DNA from 3 places in the Robertmurraya sp. GLU-23 genome. Region 3 is predicted to be linked to each of the others. Evidence: riboswitches for the same ligand, from Rfam matches in the RefSeq annotation. Region 3 holds a riboswitch; each other region holds the start of a gene.
What was found. A riboswitch is a leader RNA that binds a small molecule or an ion and turns the genes downstream of it on or off. The one in region 3 is predicted to bind lysine.
Positions count from the first base shown of each region.

Region 1 (7,286 bases), 140 kb from region 3:
GTCTGCGATTCTCCTTTTCTGCTAGTCTCCCTTTGACATTCTCCATGAAATCTGATGGTATATGAAAATCGCCCATCCGATCGGCATGGTTTAATAGCGATAACCTGACATCCTGAAAGGTAGCTAAATCCTCCTGACATTTTTCACAGTGATAAATATGCACTTCAAAATCGACCCTTTTCGGCCGCTCCATCGTTCTTTCTAAATAATCAATGTAATCCTTATGGTACTCTTTACAGCCATTAAAGGATTCTTCACTCTCCGTTTGTCTAAGAGATCGGATTCCGGAAAACAGACGACCTTTTATCTGATCCACTGAAATTCGGAGAATGCTTGCTGCTTCCTCCTGAGAAAGTCCTTTTACATATCTAAGGACCATGGCATCTTTTTCATCACCATTTAGTTGGTCAAGTGCCTTAAGTAACTCCGGACGAGGATCCCTTTCCTCTCGAGCCTGTATGCCATTATCCTGGGAAAGCTCTCGGCAGTTTTGTATGAAAAGGGATGTAACCCACAAATCGAATGATGATTCATGTTTAAATCGAGACCATTCCTTATGAACGTTTAAAATAGACCGGTAGAATAGCTCTTCTATTTGGTGCTGTTGATTAAGATAGAACCGCCCTAGCGTATAGAATGAATGCTTATGCTGCTCGAACCAATCGATAACTGGTTCAATGCGTTTTTCTCTTATCGTAGTGATAGAAGTGGAATCTAATTTTGTCGGGATCATATTTGCCCCCCTCTAACAATTTTTGGAATACTATATTCTTATTCTAATTCTTTATGGTCTATATATCTATTTGAAAAATGATATTCCTAGATCTAATAAGCACATTTATCCTACTTAATGTGAAACGAAAAAAAATTCAATCAAACGTTTGATTGAATTTTTTTTACTATTTAGGCGCGTCGTATGATACTGGAACCGGTCCCATATTACTTGTGTCCCTGTTCAATCTTCCTCAATAACCCTAGCCACATCTTTACCGCAATTTTTACATTTACCTTTTAACACAATACCGAAATCATGCTCTTCTATTAAAAAAGCAGTAATCGTTGTTACATCTGAGCAATTCCCACACCAAACATTACTTAGTAGACTATTTCTTATCTCTTTTGGAATGGAAAGCCATTTTTTATTTGCATCCATCTGTAAAACCCCTTCTATAATTTTTTTACCATTACTTAATTTAGACAAAATAGAATCAACGTAACGTAACTCTCACTACATTCTACTCCAAAACTGTTCAAAAATCCGTCACAAATATCCAAAAACCACCCTGTCCTTTTGAACCGCCCTTCTCTATATAAACAATGAAGGGACGGTGCCAAGGAATGAATTTGAAAAATGGCGGTATTGAACAATTCGAACAGTATTCTCAATTTTCTTCTTTAAAAGAATTTAATACTCATATGGAAATGTGGTTGGCTGTTCACAAGGATGATTTTTCTAAGGGAGAGCGAGTTGGCTTAAAGCGACTCGTTCGTTTTGCTGCGAAAATCCCTGGCGTTTGCAATGCCAAAATTGGGACCGTATTAAAAGCAATTTATGAGGAACACAACGGGTACGGTATCTCACGATCTACTTTCAAGCGAATGATTCAAAAAGCGATTGGTTTAGGACTATTGATCGTTCATGAAACCGAAAGAAAAAATGGTTCTCAGTCTAGTAATTTGTATGTATTTCAACCTTTTCCTACAAATGAACTACCTAAGGAAGATAATTTGAACCACCATAATAAAACTAGTAATCCTTCTAAAACTAAAAATATAAAGATTAAAGAACGTAAAGAAATGGATTCATCCGAACCTACAGAGAATACGGATAACAAGCCTCTTGATTTCACTTACACAAGTGACCGAGTTCCTTACTCCTTCTCTCAAGTCGTCAGATACTTCTTTCCAGAAGCAAAGCAGATTGAAGAATTCTGGAGAATGGCCCAAATTTCTGCCTATCGAAATAACTTTGAAAGCCAAACAGATCTCGTGATAAATATGGCCGTTCACTCCTTTAAACAAATGATTAGTAAGCTCAAAGGAAGCACCATACAAAAACCTATTGCCTATTATTACGGAATCCTGAATAAAAAGTTTGAAGAGCTTTATTTTGAAGAGTTATATGAATTGGGGTTTTGAGAGTAGTTTTCTAAATGAAAAAAACCTCCAATTGCTACTATAACAATTGGAGGTGCAGTTAGTATAATTGCTTAATTTAATGTACGCTTCAAGAATTCTCTTGTGCGTTCTTGGGTTGGATTAGTGAAAATCTGCTCTGGAGTGCCTTCTTCGGCAATCACTCCTTGGTTCATAAAGACCACTCGATCCGATACTTCTTTGGCAAATTCCATTTCATGCGTCACGATCAACATCGTCAGACCAGATTCTGCGAGTTCCTTCATGACTTTGAGAACTTCCCCTACCATTTCTGGGTCAAGAGCAGACGTTGGTTCATCAAATAGCATCACATCTGGGTCCATGGAAAGGGCTCTAGCAATGGCCACACGTTGCTTTTGGCCACCCGATAGTTGTTTGGGTTTTGCGTTAATATATTTATCCATTCCAACCACCTTCAAGTACTTCATCGCTACTTTTTCGGCTTCTTCCTTGGAGCGTTTGAGTACTTTGACTTGTCCTACCACACAGTTCATTAGAACATTGTGATTGTTAAAAAGGTTAAATTGTTGGAACACCATACCTAGATGCTGTCGGTAAGCCGCTACATCATGCTTGTCATCTAGTATATTTTCGCCATGATAAATAATTTTTCCGCCGCTTGGTTTTTCTAAAAGATTCACACAACGAAGAAGAGTGGACTTACCAGAACCTGAGGAACCGATAATGGTAACTACTTCTCCTTTGTTCACTGAAAAATTAATGTCTTTTAATACTTCATGAGTTCCAAAGGATTTGTTTAAATGCTGAATATCAATAATCTTTTCCAAATTCTCTCCTCCTTCTCTCATTACTTTTGAGCCACTTCTATTTGTGTTTCGTTAACAATCATCGTATAGCTTTCAGAGCCATCTAATTTCTTTTCAATATATAGCAAGATTCTTGTCACGATAAAGGTCATCACAAAATAAATCAGACATGCGACGAAGAACGATTCAAAATATCTAAAGTTATTGCCTGAAATCGATTTGGTAACGAAAAATAATTCGGTCACGGAGATCACATTCAGAACGGACGTATCTTTAATATTAATAACAAATTGATTTCCTGTGGCAGGTAAAATATTTCGAATGACCTGTGGCAATACCACATTCCACATCGTTTGTAGATGATTCATTCCGATCGCATGTGCGGCTTCAAACTGTCCTTTTTCAATCGACACAATTCCACCACGTACAATTTCCGCCATATAAGCTCCTGTATTGATCGATACGACAAAAATAGCCGCCACAAACACATTCATATCGATACCGAATGCCATGGCAGATCCATAGAAAATAACCATGGCTTGTACAATCATTGGTGTTCCACGGAAGAATTCTATATATATGGAAATAATTAGGTTAATCACTTTTAAAAGTATCTTTTTCCCGCCACGTTCCGGCATAGGAATCGTTCGTATAACGCCTGCTAATAATCCAATCATTGCTCCAAAAATCGTTCCAACCAGAGCAATCAAAAGGGTTAACCCAGCACCACGAAGGAACATAGGCCAGTTTTCCGCAATGATTTTAATAACCCACTCAAGGCTCATTATTTCTCCTCCTTACCGTATAAAACCGACTGTATACTTATATACAGCCGGTTCCTGAATTCTATTTTGCTGCTGGTTGATTCGTAATAGCAGCATCCATGATGCTTGTTTGTTCTTCCTCTGAGATACCTGCTAAAATTTCATTGATCTTTTCTGTTAAATCACTGTCTTTTTTCAAACCAACAGCGATTGCTGTATCATCTTCTGATGTTTCGAAACCATCTTCAAATTCAACCATTACATAGTTTTCATTGGCTGCTGATGCACTAACTCCTTCTGGACGTTCTGAAACGTAACCATCAATGATCCCTGATTCTAAAGCAACTCTCATGGCCGGGAAGTTGTCCATCGCCGTTTTCTTGTTTACACCTTCGATTTGATCAATCACATTGTAGTGGAATGTATTTAATTGAGCTGTGATCTTCGCACCTTTGAAATCTTGGATCGAAGTAGCATTTTCATACTTGCTGCCTTTTTTCACAACCATTACTAAATTTGACTTGTAGTAATTATCCGTAAAGTCGATCGTTTCCTTACGCTCAGCTGTTGGTGACATTCCAGCAATAATCGCATCAATTTTACCTGATGTTAAAGCGGGTACTAAGCCATCCCACTCAGTTTTAACAATCACTAATTCTTTACCTAAACCTTCAGCGACTTTCTTAGCGATTTCCACATCATATCCACCAGCATACTCTGCAGAACCATCAATTTTAACTCCACCGTTAGAATCGTCGTTCTGAGTCCAGTTAAAAGGAGCATAACCCGCTTCTAAACCAACTTTAAATGTATTATCCTCTGATGATCCAGAATCAGAACCATTACTTGATCCACATCCGGCTAATAATAGAATCGATGAAACTAATAAAACTATGAATAATGATAACTTGTTTTTCATGATGTCTTTCCCCCTGTTATTTTATCGTACTAAAACAAAAAAACGACCTGAGATAAACTCAAGTCGCGTTATGCATAGTTGTCCTAAAGTCCCCTCTTTTATCCCAAATGAGATAGCACAACTCAATAAACGACTAAGTTTATCAAGACAGTCCTGCAGCTCTTAACTACAGACCCAGCATGTAATACTCGAGAATATTACAAACTTCGGCGACATTTCCTTCTCCTTAGCATCACTGCTTCTCAAACTCCACTAAAGACTGTTAAATATCGCGCCTCTACCCCACTGTAAAAAGTGAGGTCTTATTCAATTATCTTCTTATACTACAATACTATCTTTTAGTTCGTCAACTAGGTTTTTCTGGTAAGGTTCTACTTTATCAATAGATCATTTACTCTTATAAAAAATGTGTTTAAAATGGACTACGTTTTATCATTCCGTTACAATGGCCAATGTAGCGAACATTAGGAGGGTGTTTATGAGTACATATACGCATGTTTTTCACGGAACTGCTTTTTCTAGTTTTTCTCCTAAAAAAATTAATACATTAAAAAATTATTTATTCTTTGTGAATTCAAATGGAATGATTGAAAAAATGGTTGGACCTGAACACGAGGAATATCAATCCTTGTTAGCGGACTACCAAGGGCAGGAGAACTTTCATCAGTTAGCAGACGGGCAATATTTCCTCCCCGGTTTTGTGGATTTGCATGTCCATGCCCCACAATGGGCGCAATCAGGGACAGCATTGGATATTCCCCTCTACGACTGGCTTCACACGTATACATTTCCTTTAGAGTCCAAATATACAGATTTAACTTTTGCCCAAACAGTCTATGAAGATCTCGTAAATACACTACTTGCCAACGGCACAACGACAGTCCTTTACTTTGCAACCGTCCATAAAGAGGCAAGTCTATTATTAGCGGAAATATGTGCAAAAAAAGGACAGAGGGGTTTAGTAGGCAAGGTTGTCATGGATGATCCTGAACAAAACCCTGACTATTATCGGGATGCAGATGCCAAAACCGCGATAGCTGATACAGAGGAGTTTATTTTAGCAGTGAAGGAGCTAGCTAAAACAGTTAAACAAGGTGTGTATCCCGTTGTGACTCCTCGCTTTATTCCAAGTTGTTCGGACGAAGCACTTAAGGGCTTAGGGGAACTCGCAGCTAAGCATGATACACATGTTCAATCGCATTGTAGCGAAAGTGACTGGGCTCATAACTATGTACAAGACCGTTTTCACAAACATGATGCATTTGCCTTGCATGATTTTGGATTATTAGGTAAGAAATCTGTAATGGCTCATTGTAATTTCTTAGATGACAATGATGCAGAGCTTTTTGCTAAAACAGGAACAGCGATCAGCCATTGTCCATTGTCAAATGCCTACTTCGCAAATAGCGTGATCCCGATCAAACGTTTTCAGGCTATGGGTATTGATGTTGGATTAGGAACCGATATCTCAGCTGGCGCGACTCCTAGTCTTTATGATAATGCCAAGCAGGCGGTGGTCTCCTCTAGAATGCTAGAAGACGGGGTAAATCCGGCTCTTCCTGCCGAGGAACGGGGTGTACCAAATTCCCGCATTTCCATTCACGAGGCCTTTTACTTGGCTACAGCCGGCGGGGGAGAAAGCTTAAGCCTACCCATTGGGCGAATTCAAGAAAACTATGCATGGGACGTACAAATCATTGATACGAAATTACCAGCAGCCTGCCTGCCCATATTCGCTGAAAATGAAGAGTTAGATGATATTTTCCAAAAAATAATGTATCTTGTCCGTCCTGAACATATTCGGGAAGTTTGGGTACAAGGGGAAAAAGTCCAATCACGGCCTTAGGGATTGGCATTTAAAGGAGCATACGCAACGCCACATTGCGTTATCAATGTGGCGTTGCTGTTTGCCATTGCAGTGTGGTGAAGTAATTTTTATGCAAGCTCCAAAGCAATTTCCATCATTTTTGTAAATGACGTTTGTCTTTCCTCTGGTGTTGTTTGCTCCTGCCTAAAAATATGATCACTAATAGTTAAGATACAAAGAGCATTAACACCCGCACGAGCAGCATTTAAATATAGACCAGCCGATTCCATTTCCGCACATAAAATGCCCATTTCACTCCACTTTTGCAAAGCTTTCGGATCAGCATTATAAAATACATCACTAGAAAGAACATTTCCCACATGAACATGCTGTCCCTGTTTATCCGCAATTTTCTTCGCCTTTTCTAATAACTCAAATGACGCAGTAATTGAATATTGTCCTGGAAAATTGAATTGATGTCCGTAATTAGAATCTGTTGATGAACCCATCGCAAAGACAATATCATATAAATTCAAGTTATCTTGTATAGCACCTGCAGAACCAACTCGAATTAAGTTTTTCACTCCAAAGACGTTAATTAGCTCCCATGAATAGATACTCATGCTAGGTGTTCCCATTCCCGTTCCCATCACAGAGATTCGCTTTCCTTTATATGTACCGGTAAACCCTAGCATGCCACGAACTTCATTGAACTGTATGACATCTTCCAAATAAGTATCCGCAATAAACTTTGCACGTAGAGGGTCACCAGGTAAAAGGATGGTTTCAGCAATCTCTGCCCCATTTGGTTTAATGTGTGGTGTTTCTTTATGTATTTTGGAACTCATTTTATACTCTCCTTTTTTATTTCG
Region 1 covers NZ_JBRKCV010000008.1:169,839-177,124, forward strand. The annotation lists gene ACVBAX_RS14680 (sigma-70 family RNA polymerase sigma factor) at 1-733, opposite strand, end outside; gene ACVBAX_RS14685 (hypothetical protein) at 956-1,153, opposite strand; gene ACVBAX_RS14690 (hypothetical protein) at 1,339-2,139, shown strand; gene ACVBAX_RS14695 (amino acid ABC transporter ATP-binding protein) at 2,211-2,945, opposite strand; gene ACVBAX_RS14700 (amino acid ABC transporter permease) at 2,966-3,709, opposite strand; gene ACVBAX_RS14705 (transporter substrate-binding domain-containing protein) at 3,771-4,607, opposite strand; lysine riboswitch at 4,713-4,895, opposite strand; gene guaD (guanine deaminase) at 5,086-6,453, shown strand; gene deoD (purine-nucleoside phosphorylase) at 6,543-7,262, opposite strand.
Region 1: another riboswitch for lysine. It lies ahead of ACVBAX_RS14705 (transporter substrate-binding domain-containing protein); the one in region 3 lies ahead of ACVBAX_RS14080 (amino acid permease).

Region 2 (7,286 bases), on a different contig from region 3:
ATTTACACATTTGCACCATCGTTCCTCTCCCAACAAAACATACATCCCCGTTTTGCTTTTTCCCTAAGTAATGAAGGTCAATAGATGTGTTCCCAACTGATTCGATTTTCACAAAAATATCAAGAATATCGTCAAAAAAAACCTGATTAAGAAAATCACACTGTAGATCAGCAACAATCGGAATCGTTGTACTTTCTTTCTGCACCCAATCCTGCATAATGCCAATATGTTTAAAAAATTCAATTCTCGATTCTTCAAAATATGCAAATGGAACCGTATTGTTCATATGTCCAAACATATCTGTCTCTGAAAAGCGAACTTTTATTTTGTTAGAATAGGAGAAACCTTGTTCCCAAGTAGCAAAATCGTGGATATAGCTCACCTTTTTCATAAAATCCCCCTTGTATTGGTAAAAATGAATGATTGTTCATTCTTTGATTATACAAGTGACCTTCTCTTTTGACAAATGAAAAACCCCTTTGACATACAAAGGGGCTAAAGATAAATCTTCTTATACTTGATCGCTTCCAAAGAAGTTTTTAAATGCTTGGAACGTTGTATCTCTATTTAATGCAGCAATAGATGTTGTTAAAGGAATGCCCTTTGGACAAGACTGGACACAGTTTTGTGAATTCCCACAATTCGCGAGTCCACCATCACCCATGATTGCATCCAAACGCTCTGCTTTATTCATCTCACCTGTAGGATGAGCATTAAATAATCGAACTTGAGAAAGAGGAGCAGGACCAATGAAGTTTGACTTACTGTTTACATTTGGACAAGCTTCTAAGCAAACACCGCATGTCATACATTTCGATAACTCATATGCCCATTGACGTTTTCTTTCTGGCATACGCGGACCAGGTCCAAGATCATAAGTGCCATCAATCGGAATCCAAGCTTTCACTTTCTTTAAAGAGTCGAACATACGACTGCGGTCAACCTGAAGATCACGAACAACAGGGAAAGTTCTCATTGGTTCTAAACGAATCGGTTGTTCTAACTGATCAATTAGTGCTGTACATGATTGTCTAGGCTTTCCATTAATCACCATCGAACAAGCACCACAAACTTCCTCTAAACAGTTCATATCCCAAGTGATTGGAGTAGTATGTTTTCCTTGCTTATTTACTGGGTTTCTACGAATTTCCATGAGTGCGGAAATGACATTCATATTTGGACGATAGTCTAACTCGAATTCTTCTTCGTAAGGGGCCGTGTCAGGACTATCCTGTCTTGTAATTTTAAAAACGACTGTTCTTTTTTCAGACATGTTTAGTTATCCCCTTTCTTCTTAGAGTAGTCTCTCTTTCTTGGAGCAATCAAACCAGTGTCAACCTCTTCATAATGGAAGTGTGGTGCTGATTTCGCATCCACAAATCGAGCCATGGTTGTCTTTAAGAACTCCTCATCGTTACGCTCTGGGAATTCCGGTTTATAGTGGGCACCGCGGCTCTCGTTACGGTTGTATGCACCAATTGTAATAACTCTCGCTAGCTGAAGCATGTTTTGAAGCTGACGTGTAAAAATAGCACCTTGGTTGCTCCACTTAGCTGTATCGTTAATATTAATTTTTTCATAGCGCTCTAGTAGCTCTACGATTTTTTCATCTGTTTTTAATAGTTTATCGTTGTGGCGAACTACAGTTACATTGTCTGTCATCCACTCACCCAGCTCTTTATGAAGTACATAAGCATTTTCATTACCATCTAAAGTCATGATCTTATTCCACTTTTGTTCTTCCTCTTTTACATAACGATCAAAGAGGGAAGAAGAAATAGAATCAACGTTCTTGCTTAACCCGCTAATATAATCCAACGCCTTTGGACCAGCTACCATGCCTCCATAAATAGCTGATAACAGGGAGTTCGCACCAAGACGATTTGCCCCATGCTGAGAATAATCACACTCTCCAGCAGCAAATAACCCAGGAATATTAGTCATTTGATCATAATCGACCCAAAGACCACCCATAGAATAGTGGACAGCAGGGAAGATTTTCATAGGAACTTTTCGTGGATCGTCACCCATAAATTTTTCATAGATTTCGATAATACCACCAAGCTTAATGTCTAGTTCCTTTGGATCTTTATGAGAAAGATCCAGATAAACCATGTTTTCCCCATTAATACCAAGCTTCAAATCAACACAGACGTGAAAGATTTCACGAGTGGCGATATCACGTGGAACAAGATTTCCGTAAGCTGGATACTTCTCTTCTAAGAAATACCATGGCTTTCCATCCTTATACGTCCAAACTCGTCCACCTTCTCCACGAGCGGATTCACTCATAAGTCTCAATTTATCGTCACCAGGAATCGCAGTTGGATGAATTTGTATGAACTCTCCGTTTGCATAATACACACCTTGTTGGTAGGCAATGGACGCTGCTGAGCCCGTGTTAATTACTGAGTTTGTTGACTTACCAAAGATAATCCCAGGACCACCCGTAGCCAAAATTACAGCATCTGCTGCAAATGACTTAATTTCCATTGATGTGAGATTCTGAGCAACAATTCCTCGGCAAACCCCTTCATCGTCAATAATAGACCCAAGAAATTCCCATCCTTCATATTTAGTAACTAAACCAGCTACTTCGTGGCGACGTACTTGCTCATCTAGTGCATATAGAAGTTGTTGCCCGGTTGTTGCACCAGCAAAAGCGGTACGGTGATGCTGTGTTCCACCAAAGCGACGGAAATCCAAAAGCCCTTCAGGTGTACGGTTGAACATAACGCCCATACGATCAAGCAAATGGATAATTCCTGGTGCGGCTTCTGTCATTGCTTTAACTGGTGGTTGGTTCGCTAAAAAGTCACCGCCGTATACTGTATCATCAAAGTGCTCCCATGGAGAGTCACCTTCACCTTTTGTATTTACCGCTCCGTTAATACCACCTTGGGCACAAACAGAGTGCGAACGTTTTACTGGAACTAATGAAAATAATTCGACCGGACTTCCTGCTTCCGCAACTTTAATTGTTGCCATTAAGCCAGCTAGACCGCCGCCGACTACGATCACCTTTCCTTTACCCATCGTGAGTCACTCCTTAACTAATATCAAAGTATATCCCGTTCGTTTCTATAAAAATTAGAACCTATTAAATTAAATAAATGCAAAAATAGCGCGCACACCAACTATGGAGAGGGCGATAAAAACGCCTAATGTAACATAAGTAGAAATAAGTTGAGAACGTGGTGTAACTGTAATTCCCCAACTTACAAAGAAAGACCATAGTCCATTTGCAAAGTGGAAGGTGGTTGAAAGCACACCGATGATATAGAACCAGAGCATAAATGGATTCGAAAGAATGCTTTCCATCATATTGAAGTTAACCTCTGCACCAAATGCTGCTGCAATTCTTGTTTCCCACACATGCCATGTTACGAATACTAGTGTTACTACTCCAGATATACGCTGAAGCATGAACATCCAATTGCGGAAAAACCCATAATTACTCGTATTATTCTTTGCTGTAAACGCAATATAAAGCCCGTAAATTGCGTGGAATAATAAAGGTAGAAAAATCACGAACGTTTCTAATACATATCGAAACGGCAAACTCTCCATAAAATGAGACGCTTTGTTAAATGATTCTTCCCCCCCAGTTGCAAAATGATTGACTACAAGGTGCTGCACAAGAAATAGACCAACTGGAATGACTCCAAGCAGCGAGTGTAATCTTCGATAAAAAAACTCTCGGTTTCCTGCCATGAACTTTACCCCCCTTAAAAATTAAACGGAATGACTAAAATAATATCCGTTTTTTTTACAATAATTTTTACAATTATGTGACATGTTCATTTTACTCCCAACATGAAAGAGCGTCAAGAAAACGGATACATAAAATGCTCTATATATACAAAATATTTTTAATATATTGATATCGCTATTAATGCTTATATACAAACATCTTACAGCGCTTTCTTTTATATTGATATAACAATTAATGTAAAAATTTTTTAAATCAGTTTTTTTTGTTTTCATGCGTATTTCCCCGGAAAACGTATATAATAGAATAATAGAAAGTGGGGGACATGTTTTGAGTGAATTGAAATTAGAACAACCTATTTCGGCCACAGATCCTGCACTTGTTCCAGCCTTTGGATATGAATTACTAAGAGAAGTGCTTCTTCCAGACATTCTTGGAAGAGAAACAGCTTCTATTTTATACTGGGCAGGTAAGGCTTTAGCCAGAAAGTACCCTTTGCAGTCGGTCGAAGAAATTATTACTTTTTTCCAACAGGCAGGTTGGGGCACACTACAAATTAAATCTGAAAAAAAGAATGAGCTTGAGTTTGAATTATCGAGTGACTTAATCAAAAATCGCTTTAAAGAGCATCCAGACTGTCAATTCCAATTGGAAGCAGGATTCTTGGCTCAACAAATGGAAGAACAAAAACAGGTAATTACTGAAACGTATGAACACCCGAAGAAAAAGCTCGCTACGGTTTCCTTCACTGTACGTTGGGATAGAAAAGATTCTATTGAATAGTACTTAAAAAGCTTTCATATTTTTATGAAAGCTTTTTAGTTTGTCTCATTTTTTAACTTACCGCACTGCTTCTATGCTTTAACAGATTTTCCAGACAACTCAAATGCTTCATGAAGTGCTTCAACTGCTTTCAGCATCTGTGCTTCCTCTATCACTGTAGAAACCTTAATTTCAGAGGTACTTACCATCTTTACCTGAATCCCCCCTGCGGCTAGCACTTCAAACATTTCTGCTGCAACCCCAGGATTGGAAATCATCCCTGAACCAACAATCGATACTTTTGCAAGGTTTGGTTCTGCTTCTATACTTGCATATTTCAAGGAATCTTTATTAGCTTGTAGAACAGCCATAGTTTCTTCTAAATCTGTGCTCTTAATAGAAAAAGATAAGTTTGTCGTTGATTCATTCGTCATACTTTGAATAATAATATCCACGTTCAAATGATTTTTTGCTAAGATGGTGAAGATCGTTGACAGATTTGTTAATCCATTTGGAAGGCCTAAAACACTTACTCTCGTAATTTCATCTTCAAAAGCAACACCTCTTACAACTAAACTTTGTTCCATTGATACTTCCTCCTCAATTATCGTTCCATTTTCTCGCTCCATACTTGACCGCACTTCAAGTGGGACCGCATAATTTTTTGCATATTCAACGGCTCTTGGATGTAACACTCCCGCACCTAAGTTAGCTAACTCTAACATTTCATCATAAGAAACAGACTTAAGCTTTCTTGCCTCTTTCACATAACGTGGATCTGTTGTAAATACACCTGTTACATCGGTATAAATATCGCATTTATCAGCTTTTAATGCGGCTGCTAATGCCACTGCTGTTGTATCCGATCCACCTCGACCAAGAGTTGACACCGCCCCATCAATCGCGATTCCTTGAAAGCCGGCTACGACTACTATTTTCCCTTTATGTAGCTCAGTTTGAATTTTAGTTGTATTAATGTGTAAAATCCTAGCATTTCCATGAACTGCCTCTGTTTCAATTCCTGCTTGCCAACCAGTAAAGGATATTGCTTCATAGCCTTTTTCTATTAACACCATCGACAATAATGCGATCGTGACTTGCTCACCTGTCGTGAGAAGCATATCCATTTCACGTTTGCTTGGACGGCTTGAGATTTGATTTGCTAGACCCACTAATTCGTCTGTTGCTTTCCCCATTGCAGACACAACGACTACTACGTCGTTCCCTCGCATCTTTTCTTCAATTACTCGATCGGCTACATGCTTAATACGATCAACATTTCCTACCGATGTACCACCAAACTTTTGGACAACCAATCCCATATTTACCCCTACTTTCTTTTCATCTCTTTCATGTGCCTTTTTTGAAAATACAAAAAAAGCCATGAGAGATATCTCATGGCTGCGTGAATGAACGTACAAAAATACGGACTTATACACAGTGAGATAGCTCTCCAAGACATACTGTCTTGACAATCCAGTATTTATTCAATACAGGACCAGCAGATACGGCAATTCAGAGACCTATCCACTTCGGCGAACATCCCCTTTCACAGCTTCTCATCGAATCTCAGTATTCTCAAAGCTGTTACTATTGGTGCTCGCACCTCTACCTTCACTTAACGATTAAGTGATTAATATAAAATTTTCCTAATTATAGCACAGCCTCCTAGTGACGACAATGCTATTCTTGTAATTTTTTCATTAACAGATCTACTGTATTTTGTGGAAGTCCAATAGATAAAAAGTCCTCTTTGTGTGCTTCCTTCATTTTTTTTACCGACCCAAAGGCTTTTAATAATTGTTTCTTCCTTTTCTCACCGATTCCCGGTACATCATCCAAAATCGACTGAAACACATTTTTCCCTCGAAGTTGCCTGTGAAACGTGATGGCAAAACGATGCACTTCGTCTTGAATTCTTTGAAGCAAATAAAATTCCTGGCTATTCCGTTCAAGCGGCACGACCGTTAATGGCTTCCCGTATAAAAGCTGTGAGGTTCTATGTTTATCATCTTTAACGAGCCCAGTTATCGGAATATCTAAACCAAGTTCATTTTCCAAAATATCTCTTACCGCTTCTACATGTCCTTTTCCACCATCTATCATAATTAGATCAGGAAGTGGGAGGTTTTCTTTAAGCACACGAGAATATCTGCGTCTTGTGACTTCCCTCATCGATTCATAATCATCAGGACCCTCAACAGACTTAATTTTGTATTTTCGATACTCTCTTTTTGCTGATTTCCCATCAATAAATACAACCATTGCCGATACTGGGTCTGTTCCTTGGATATTTGAGTTATCAAAAGCTTCAATTCGGTGAGGAGTATAAATTCCCAGTTGCTCTCCAAGTTGCTCGACTGCTTTAATCGTTCTCTCTTCATCTCGCTCCACGAGAGAGAATTTTTCTTTTAGAGCAATGCTTGCATTTTTTGTAGCTAACTCAACTAGGTCTTTCTTCTGTCCACGTTTCGGCTGCAATACCTTTGTTTGTAGAAGTTGTCCCGCTAATTCTAGATCTACTTCATCCCGTAAAAGTATCTCTTTTGGTTTAAAATGACTGGATTGATCGTAGAATTGACCTAAGAACGTTAAAAATTCTTCTTCTGCTTCTCCATAAATAGGGAACATGGAAATGTCTCTCTCAATGAGCTTGCCTTGGCGAACAAAAAATACTTGAACACACATCCACCCTTTATCAACCGAATAGCCGAACACATCTCGGTCAGTAAAATCAGTCGTTGTCATTTTTTGTTTTTCCATTGTTGCTTCTATATGGGCTATTTTATCGCGGAAATCCTTTGCTCTTTCG
Region 2 covers NZ_JBRKCV010000001.1:102,342-109,627, reverse strand. The annotation lists gene ACVBAX_RS00525 (acyl-CoA thioesterase) at 1-391, opposite strand, end outside; gene sdhB (succinate dehydrogenase iron-sulfur subunit) at 512-1,273, opposite strand; gene sdhA (succinate dehydrogenase flavoprotein subunit) at 1,276-3,036, opposite strand; gene ACVBAX_RS00510 (succinate dehydrogenase cytochrome b558 subunit) at 3,106-3,714, opposite strand; gene ACVBAX_RS00505 (YslB family protein) at 4,043-4,495, shown strand; gene ACVBAX_RS00500 (aspartate kinase) at 4,567-5,796, opposite strand; lysine riboswitch at 5,913-6,093, opposite strand; gene uvrC (excinuclease ABC subunit UvrC) at 6,158-7,286, opposite strand, start outside.
Region 2: another riboswitch for lysine. It lies ahead of ACVBAX_RS00500 (aspartate kinase); the one in region 3 lies ahead of ACVBAX_RS14080 (amino acid permease).

Region 3 (7,286 bases):
ATATACATATGATGATGCAACCATTAAATATGGTCAGTTCATACAAAATGTCGTTGATTTCTTTATTATTGCTTTTTCCATTTTCCTCTTTATAAGATTATTACAGAAGTTTAGAAAGAAGCAAGAAGTAAAATCGGAAGTAAAGGCACCAACAACGGAGGAAAAATTGCTTTCGGAAATTCGTGATATTTTAAAGGAACAACAGCAACAAAAGGGTGTGTAAAAAAGAAGCGCTATGTCGTATTAGCATCATTATTGGTATATAAAAATAGGAAAACTCGCCAAATTGGCGAGTTTCTTTATTAACATAAAAGTTGCTGACTCCTGCATCTAGGTTCAAGTGGGGGCCTCACTTATCGGTTGGGGGAGCAGGTTAAGCACCGGAGCGGATAAATAGACGGAACATTTCCGTTTAAACTAGTAACTATTACTAAAGAAGGCTTCAATAGACGGAGAGATTCCGCCTATTGACTTTAAAACTTCGAAAATGGGGGATTTTGCTTTGCATAATCGGAAAACCTCCTCTTATTTACTACGAAACCTACGCCATTTTGCATTTAACCGGAAAACCTCCGCTTATTTTACAGAAAAGATTTAGGCCAATTATCATTTTTTCCTTCTATTAGTGTCATCCTAATTTGTATACAAATGCCTGGATATTCGGTAAAATAAATTACCAACTAATCCTATAATAAAGGTGTGATATAGATGTCAGCTAACGTCGTTCGTACGATTCCCAAGCCACTTGTGCAAATCAACCAGTCGATCATAGTCCTCTCCGTTATCCTTACATGGGTGACAAATATGGAATGGATTTTATTGATTCCTCTACTTTCAGGTGTATGTGGAGTTATTTTTCGTATCAATCCAATCATGGAGGTAGCGAAGCGGTTTTTAAAAAGGGAACCATCAACGTACCTGCAAGAAGATTGGGAGCAGCAGCAGTTTAATCAAAAAATCGCCATTCTATGTTTAGGGGCAGGTTTTATGGGGTTTGCCTTTAATCTGCCAGTGGTAGGATATATATTTACAATATTAGTCGCGATTGCTGCGACCGTTGCCCTTTTAGGTTTTTGTATTGGTTGCTTTATTCATTATCAATGGAAAATGTATCAATACAGAAAATTGAAGAGTCAGCAATAAGGATAGATGAGAAGTCAGCACTAGTGCTGACTTTTTTATTTGGCATTTCCTAGATATTTTTGGTGAATCTTGTCTAACGATTTATGGGCTGAGAGTGAGCTTTGGTAACCGTGGGTAATAAGTGATTATGATAAAATGTAAACAAGTTTATTACATAAAAAGGGAGCAGAATAGGATGGGAGAAACTAAGAAGAGGCAAGAAATAATTAGCTGGGGTAAATCGGTGTTTATTGCTTTCGCTATCGTAGTCGTCGTTCGTACATTTGTCTTTGCTCCTTATATTGTGGATGGTGCCTCTATGGAACCAACTCTTCACGATCAAGAGAAAATATTTGTTAACAAAGTCAATACCGACAAAATTGAACGTGAGGACATTGTGATTATTAAAGGAGAAGGCGAAAATTACGTCAAAAGAATTATTGGCTTGCCTGGTGATATGATCGAAATCAGGGATGATCAGTTACTAATCAATGGCGCTGTTCACAGCGAAGAGTATTTAGAGAGTAATCGGGAGCAGGCGCATGAACAAGGTAGTGTGTTAACGGGAGATTATGGGCCTACTATGGTTCCGGAAGGTCATTATTTTGTATTGGGTGACAATCGACTTCGCAGTATGGACTCAAGGAATGGTCTTGGTTTTATTAAGAAGGAAAAGATTGTCGGAGTTAGTGAGTTTGTGTTTTATCCGTTTAGTGATGTTCGAACGGTACAATAGCAATTAATCCCATTGACATAAAAACGCTCATGAATTATTCTAGTAAAGCATTTTAAATTAAATATGATCCTCATCAGCTCAAGATGAGGTAGAGGTTGCGAAAAATATTAGTAGGTTGGATGAGAGCCAGAGGAGCTCCATGATTTCAGTTGAAAGGAATTTTCGCCGAAGCACTATAATTCTCTGACTATAGTAGCTGGGACTACATCGAATAGGTGTAGGACTGTCATAGCTCGAAAAGCTATGTTGAACTATCCATTTGCCTGATGCGTTTATTGTAAAGCACACTGTACTCACGTTTTGGTGTGTTTTTTTATGTTTATTAGGGCCTCTATACTTGAGAGATGGGGAAGTATAATAGAAAGGAATATTATCATGGGAAAACAAACGAAGTTAGGTTTATGGATATTAACGGCATTAGTCGTTGGAAATATGGTAGGTTCGGGTATCTTTATGCTGCCACGTTCACTATCAGAAGCGGCAAGTCCGGCGGGGGTTATTCTCGCTTGGTTATTTACAGGAGCGGGAGTGTTAGTAACTGCGCTGGTGTTTGGGAATTTAGGAATGAGAAAGCCAAATTTAAATGGTGGACCACAAATTTATGCGAAAGAGCTTTTTAAACCAAATTCTAGAGGGTCTGTTCTTTCTGGGTTCATGGCGACTTGGGGTTATTGGATTGGTAACTTAGCGGGGAATATTGCGATCATTACAACATTCGCTAGTTATTTATCAACGTTCTTTCCAATTTTAACGAGTCAGGCTGAGTTATTTACCGTTGGTTCGTTTATTTTAAAGGTTGGTAATGCCTTAACTTTTGTGGTTTGTTCGATTTTATTATGGGGAACTCACTTCATTATTTTACGAGGGTTAGAAAATGCAGGGAAGTTAAACTTCATGGCAACAGCTTCTAAAGTGGCAGGTTTCTTCATCTTCATTATTGTTGCGTTGTTTGCATTTGAGGCTTCGCATATGCTTCCTATGGTTGAGCCACGTTTCGATGAGAGTGGGGCAACGGTCGGACTGATGGGTCAGATTAGCAATGCAGCGGTTGCTACCCTTTGGGCGTTTATCGGTGTGGAATCGGCGGTTGTTTTTGCGGGACGTGCCAAGAAGCAAATTGACGTCAAGCGTGCAACGATTCTAGGGTTGTTCATCGCGTTAGCCATCTATATTGGAGTAAGTACATTAGTGATGGGCTTACTAAGCCAAGAGGCGTTAATTGCGTCGGACAAGCCATTAATTGATGCGATTGTCTCCGTGCTTGGACCTGTTTCTGGAAAAGTGTTAGCAGGTATTGGATTAATCAGCTTATTTGGTTCTACCATTGGTTGGGTGATGTTAAGTGCAGAAGTTCCGTACCAAGCAGCGAAGCAAGGTCTGTTTTTACCTTCTTTCTTAAAGGAAAATGAGAAGAATATTCCGGTGTTATCAATGATTATCACAAACTCATTGGGACAGTTATTTATTTTCTCAACGATTTCAAATTCCATCTCTGCGGCGTTTGACTTTGTTATTTATATTGCAACCTTATCTTACCTGGTTCCGTACTTCATTGCAGCTGTATTTCAGTTAAAGCTAGTGATCACAGGTGAAACGTATGAAGGCCAAGCAAGATCAAAAGTGGTGGACGGTGTCATTGCTTTACTAGCGACCTTATATTCAGTATGGGTGATCTACGCGGGTACAGCAGACATCAAAACCTTCATGTTCGGAGTGGCTCTCCTTGCAAGTGGAATCTTCTTCTACGGCCCAGTAGCAAGAGCACACAAACAAAAACCAAAAACCAAAAAAGCAGCCTAACGGCGGTGACAACGGCGGTGACAGACACCACCAAAAGACAAATGAGGCCAAAGTGTCCACGGAGGGTGTCTGTCACCGCTCGTGGACAAAAAGGGGTAGAGTGTCCTTCTGGGAAGGACACTTTACCCCTTTTCTTGTTCAACGTGCGACTTTATTAAGAAACTGCTGCGTTCTTGGGTTGGTGGAGAGGGTGAAGATTTCTTCTGGTGTTCCTTTTTCTGCAATTAGTCCTTGATCCATGAAAATGACTTGGTCTGCTACGTCTCTAGCGAACTCCATTTCATGGGTAACAACGACCATCGTCATTCCTTCTTCAGCAAGATCCTTCATGACTTTTAACACGTCACCAACAAGCTCCGGATCTAGCGCCGAGGTGGGTTCGTCAAATAATAAGACTTTCGGATCCATCGCCATTGCTCTGGCAATCCCCACACGTTGCTGCTGGCCACCTGATAATTGATGAGGGTACATTTCCGCTCGGTCGCTCAGTCCAACCTTGGCGAGTAAATCGAGAGAACGCTTTTTGGCCTCCGATTTTGAGCGTTTTAACACCACGACCTGTCCCTCCATTACGTTCTCAACAACCGTTAAGTGTGGAAACAGGTTGTACGATTGAAACACCATGCCCGTTTGTTGACGAAAGAGGGTCATTTGAGTCGGTTTTAGCTTCGTTCCTGATTGAAACTGAAGCTCTTTCTCCCCAATCGTAATCGACCCTTGGTTTGGAATCTCCAATAAATTCAGACAGCGTAAAAGGGTGGTTTTCCCTGAACCAGAAGGGCCAATAATTACAGCGGTTTTCCCCTTTTCCACCTCTAAGTCAATTCCTTTTAAAACATCAATCTCTCCAAAGCTTTTATATAAATTTTCTAGTTTAATCATCGCCAATACTCTCCCTTCCTACTTGGCTACGCTACGGTCAAAGCGACGTTCGAGCATGGATTGAGCATAGGACAGTACCGTACTGAACATTAAATAAATAAAAGCTACCTCAATATAAAGCCAAAGAGGTTCATACGTAGCTGCAGCCACCTGTTGTCCTTTTTGAAACATCTCTGTAACCGTGATCGTTGCAGCAAGGGAAGTGTCTTTTACCAGGCTGATAAAAGAGTTTCCAAGTGGTGGAACCGATACTCTAATGGCTTGTGGGAGGATGATTCGTCTCATGGCTTGTGCCCGAGTCATACCAATCGAAAAGGCTGCTTCCCACTGTCCCTTAGGAGTAGACAGGATCGCGGCACGAATAATTTCCGAGCTATACGCTCCTTTATTTAAGGTAAAACCAAGTACGGCAGCTGGGAATGGATCAAGCGTAATTCCCACACTTGGAAGACCGTAAAATAGGATAAATAATTGAACAAGTAACGGTGTACCCCGAAAGATCCACACATAAAATTTTGCAATCGCAACGAGAGGTTTAATCCCTGATATGCGAGCTATTGCTGTGAAAAACGCTAATATAAGACCAAGTGTAAATGTGATTAGTGTTAATGGAACCGTAAAATATAAACCAGCTTTTAAAATAGGAAAAAAGGAATCGCTAAGGATTCCTATAATTCGTTCCGCTCTTTCATCTAAGACCATTTCAATTCAGTCCTTTACTTCAATACGTCTTCGCCAAACCATTTAGTTGAGATTTCAAGGTATGTTCCGTCTTCGATCATGTCAGCTAATGCGCCGTTCACCGCATCAACTAGCTCTTTGTTATCTTTACGGAATAAGAAGGCATTGCTTGTTACATCTGCTTCTTCATCCACCTTTTTAATCGCAAGGTCAGGACGTTGCTTTTTTAAATCTAGGTAAGAAAGATTATCGTTGATTGTTGCATCAATACGACCTGAAGTGATTAAATCAATGGCTTGGTTAAATCCATCTACCACTGTGTTTGTTGCGCCATTTGCTTCTGCAATTTTTCGATAGTTACTGTCTAGAGATTGTCCTACTTTTTTTCCATTCAGATCTTCAAACGTTTTAATGTCTTCGTTTGCTTCACCAACAATAAGTACCGCTTTTGACGAAATATAAGGTTCAGACATATCGTATTTCTCGAGGCGATCTTCACGAATCGCTACTTGGTTCGCAACCATGTCATAACGCTTGGCATCAAGTCCAGCAATCATTCCGTCCCATTTGGTTTCTACGAAAACGGGCTTAATATCAAGGCGCTTGAATACTTCTTCAGCGATCTCAATGTCAAACCCTGTTAGATCCCCAGATTCATCATGGAAAGTAAAAGGTGCATAAGTACCTTCCGTACCGATGGTAATCTCACCTTTTTCTTTAATTTCTTCGTATAAGTTTGCTGCTGTTTTTTCTTCTTCTTCCTTTGCTCCACAAGCAGTTAAAGCTAGAGAAAGAAGGAGTGTGAACAGCACGAATAATAATTTTTTCATGTTTAAACCCCCACTAAGTTTATCGGATTAATTATTTTAAAAAACTATATTAGGTTAATGTTTTCTTTCATATATGTCAAACATTTATTCTTATCTTTCACAGAAATGTAACTAATATGTAGGAAAAACAAAAAGAACAGACTCGTAGTCTGTTCGATTAAATCATATCCATGTGAGTGATTTTCCAGTGTTCATTTCTAATCAGTTGCTCAAGGTTGTCCTTATCTTTGTTCTTAAAAAGTTTAACTATTTTTGCATGTTGCTCGTTCATTTGTGTGAGTACAGAAAATAGCTTATCTTCGTCCTTACTTAAGTAAATCTGTCTAACAAAACTATTTTGTAATGATTGCAGCAGTTCGATTAATGTTTCATTATCGCATTTCTCAATATAAACCTGATGAAATTCGAATTGATATTTTTGATAATCAGCATAATCTCGCTGAGAAATTGCTTGGTCAATTTTTTTCACTAGCTCTTCCATCTTATGTAGGTCTTCATCTGTAAGAAGCTGTAAGGATAAAGAAGCTGCTAATGCGTCAAGGACAGCAACTACTTGGAACACATCAAGCTTGGTTTTTATCGTAAGTTCTTTTACGATAAATCCTTTTCGAGGGAAAAATTCAAGCAAGTTTTCGGATGCAAGCTGTATTAAAGCTTCTCTTACAGGAGTACGGCTCACTTCCAATTTCTCAGCTAGAGCCACTTCATTTATTTTCTGATTAGGAAGTAAGTTTCCGTTCTGTATTTCTGTAGCAATATAATCATACACATGATCTTTTAACGAGCGATATCTTTTATGAATCATCGGTTCCTCCTTACTGAAGGCTAATATATCTGTACTTTATTATACCTTAAGTATAAAAAGGTAGAATCTATAACGATTGAACAATTTATTTTTCTTTATTATTTGTTATAATATTCTGTATATTATACAATATACAATATACAATAGACAAAATAAAATGAGGTGATTCAATGGATAAAAAAAGCTTTTTACATATACAGGACGGAACAAAAGCGGTATGGGCAGGAGAAGAGGCATCTCTTGCTTTTCGTGCCACCCAAGTGCCTGTCGTCTTAAGTGTTGCCTATAATTATGATGATATAGATGAATGGCAGGATGTAGCACTGGGGTTAAAACCTGGACATATATACAATCGGATGACAAATCCAACCGTGGAAGCTTTCGAGGAAAAAGTACGAATTCTGGAAGGTGCAGAAGCAGCAGTCGGCTT
Region 3 covers NZ_JBRKCV010000008.1:34,088-41,373, reverse strand. The annotation lists gene mscL (large conductance mechanosensitive channel protein MscL) at 1-223, shown strand, start outside; gene ACVBAX_RS14090 (DUF4395 domain-containing protein) at 709-1,143, shown strand; gene lepB (signal peptidase I) at 1,319-1,858, shown strand; lysine riboswitch at 1,940-2,120, shown strand; gene ACVBAX_RS14080 (amino acid permease) at 2,234-3,658, shown strand; gene ACVBAX_RS14075 (amino acid ABC transporter ATP-binding protein) at 3,797-4,540, opposite strand; gene ACVBAX_RS14070 (amino acid ABC transporter permease) at 4,559-5,242, opposite strand; gene ACVBAX_RS14065 (amino acid ABC transporter substrate-binding protein) at 5,257-6,051, opposite strand; gene ACVBAX_RS14060 (GntR family transcriptional regulator) at 6,209-6,856, opposite strand; gene ACVBAX_RS14055 (cystathionine gamma-synthase family protein) at 7,027-7,286, shown strand, end outside.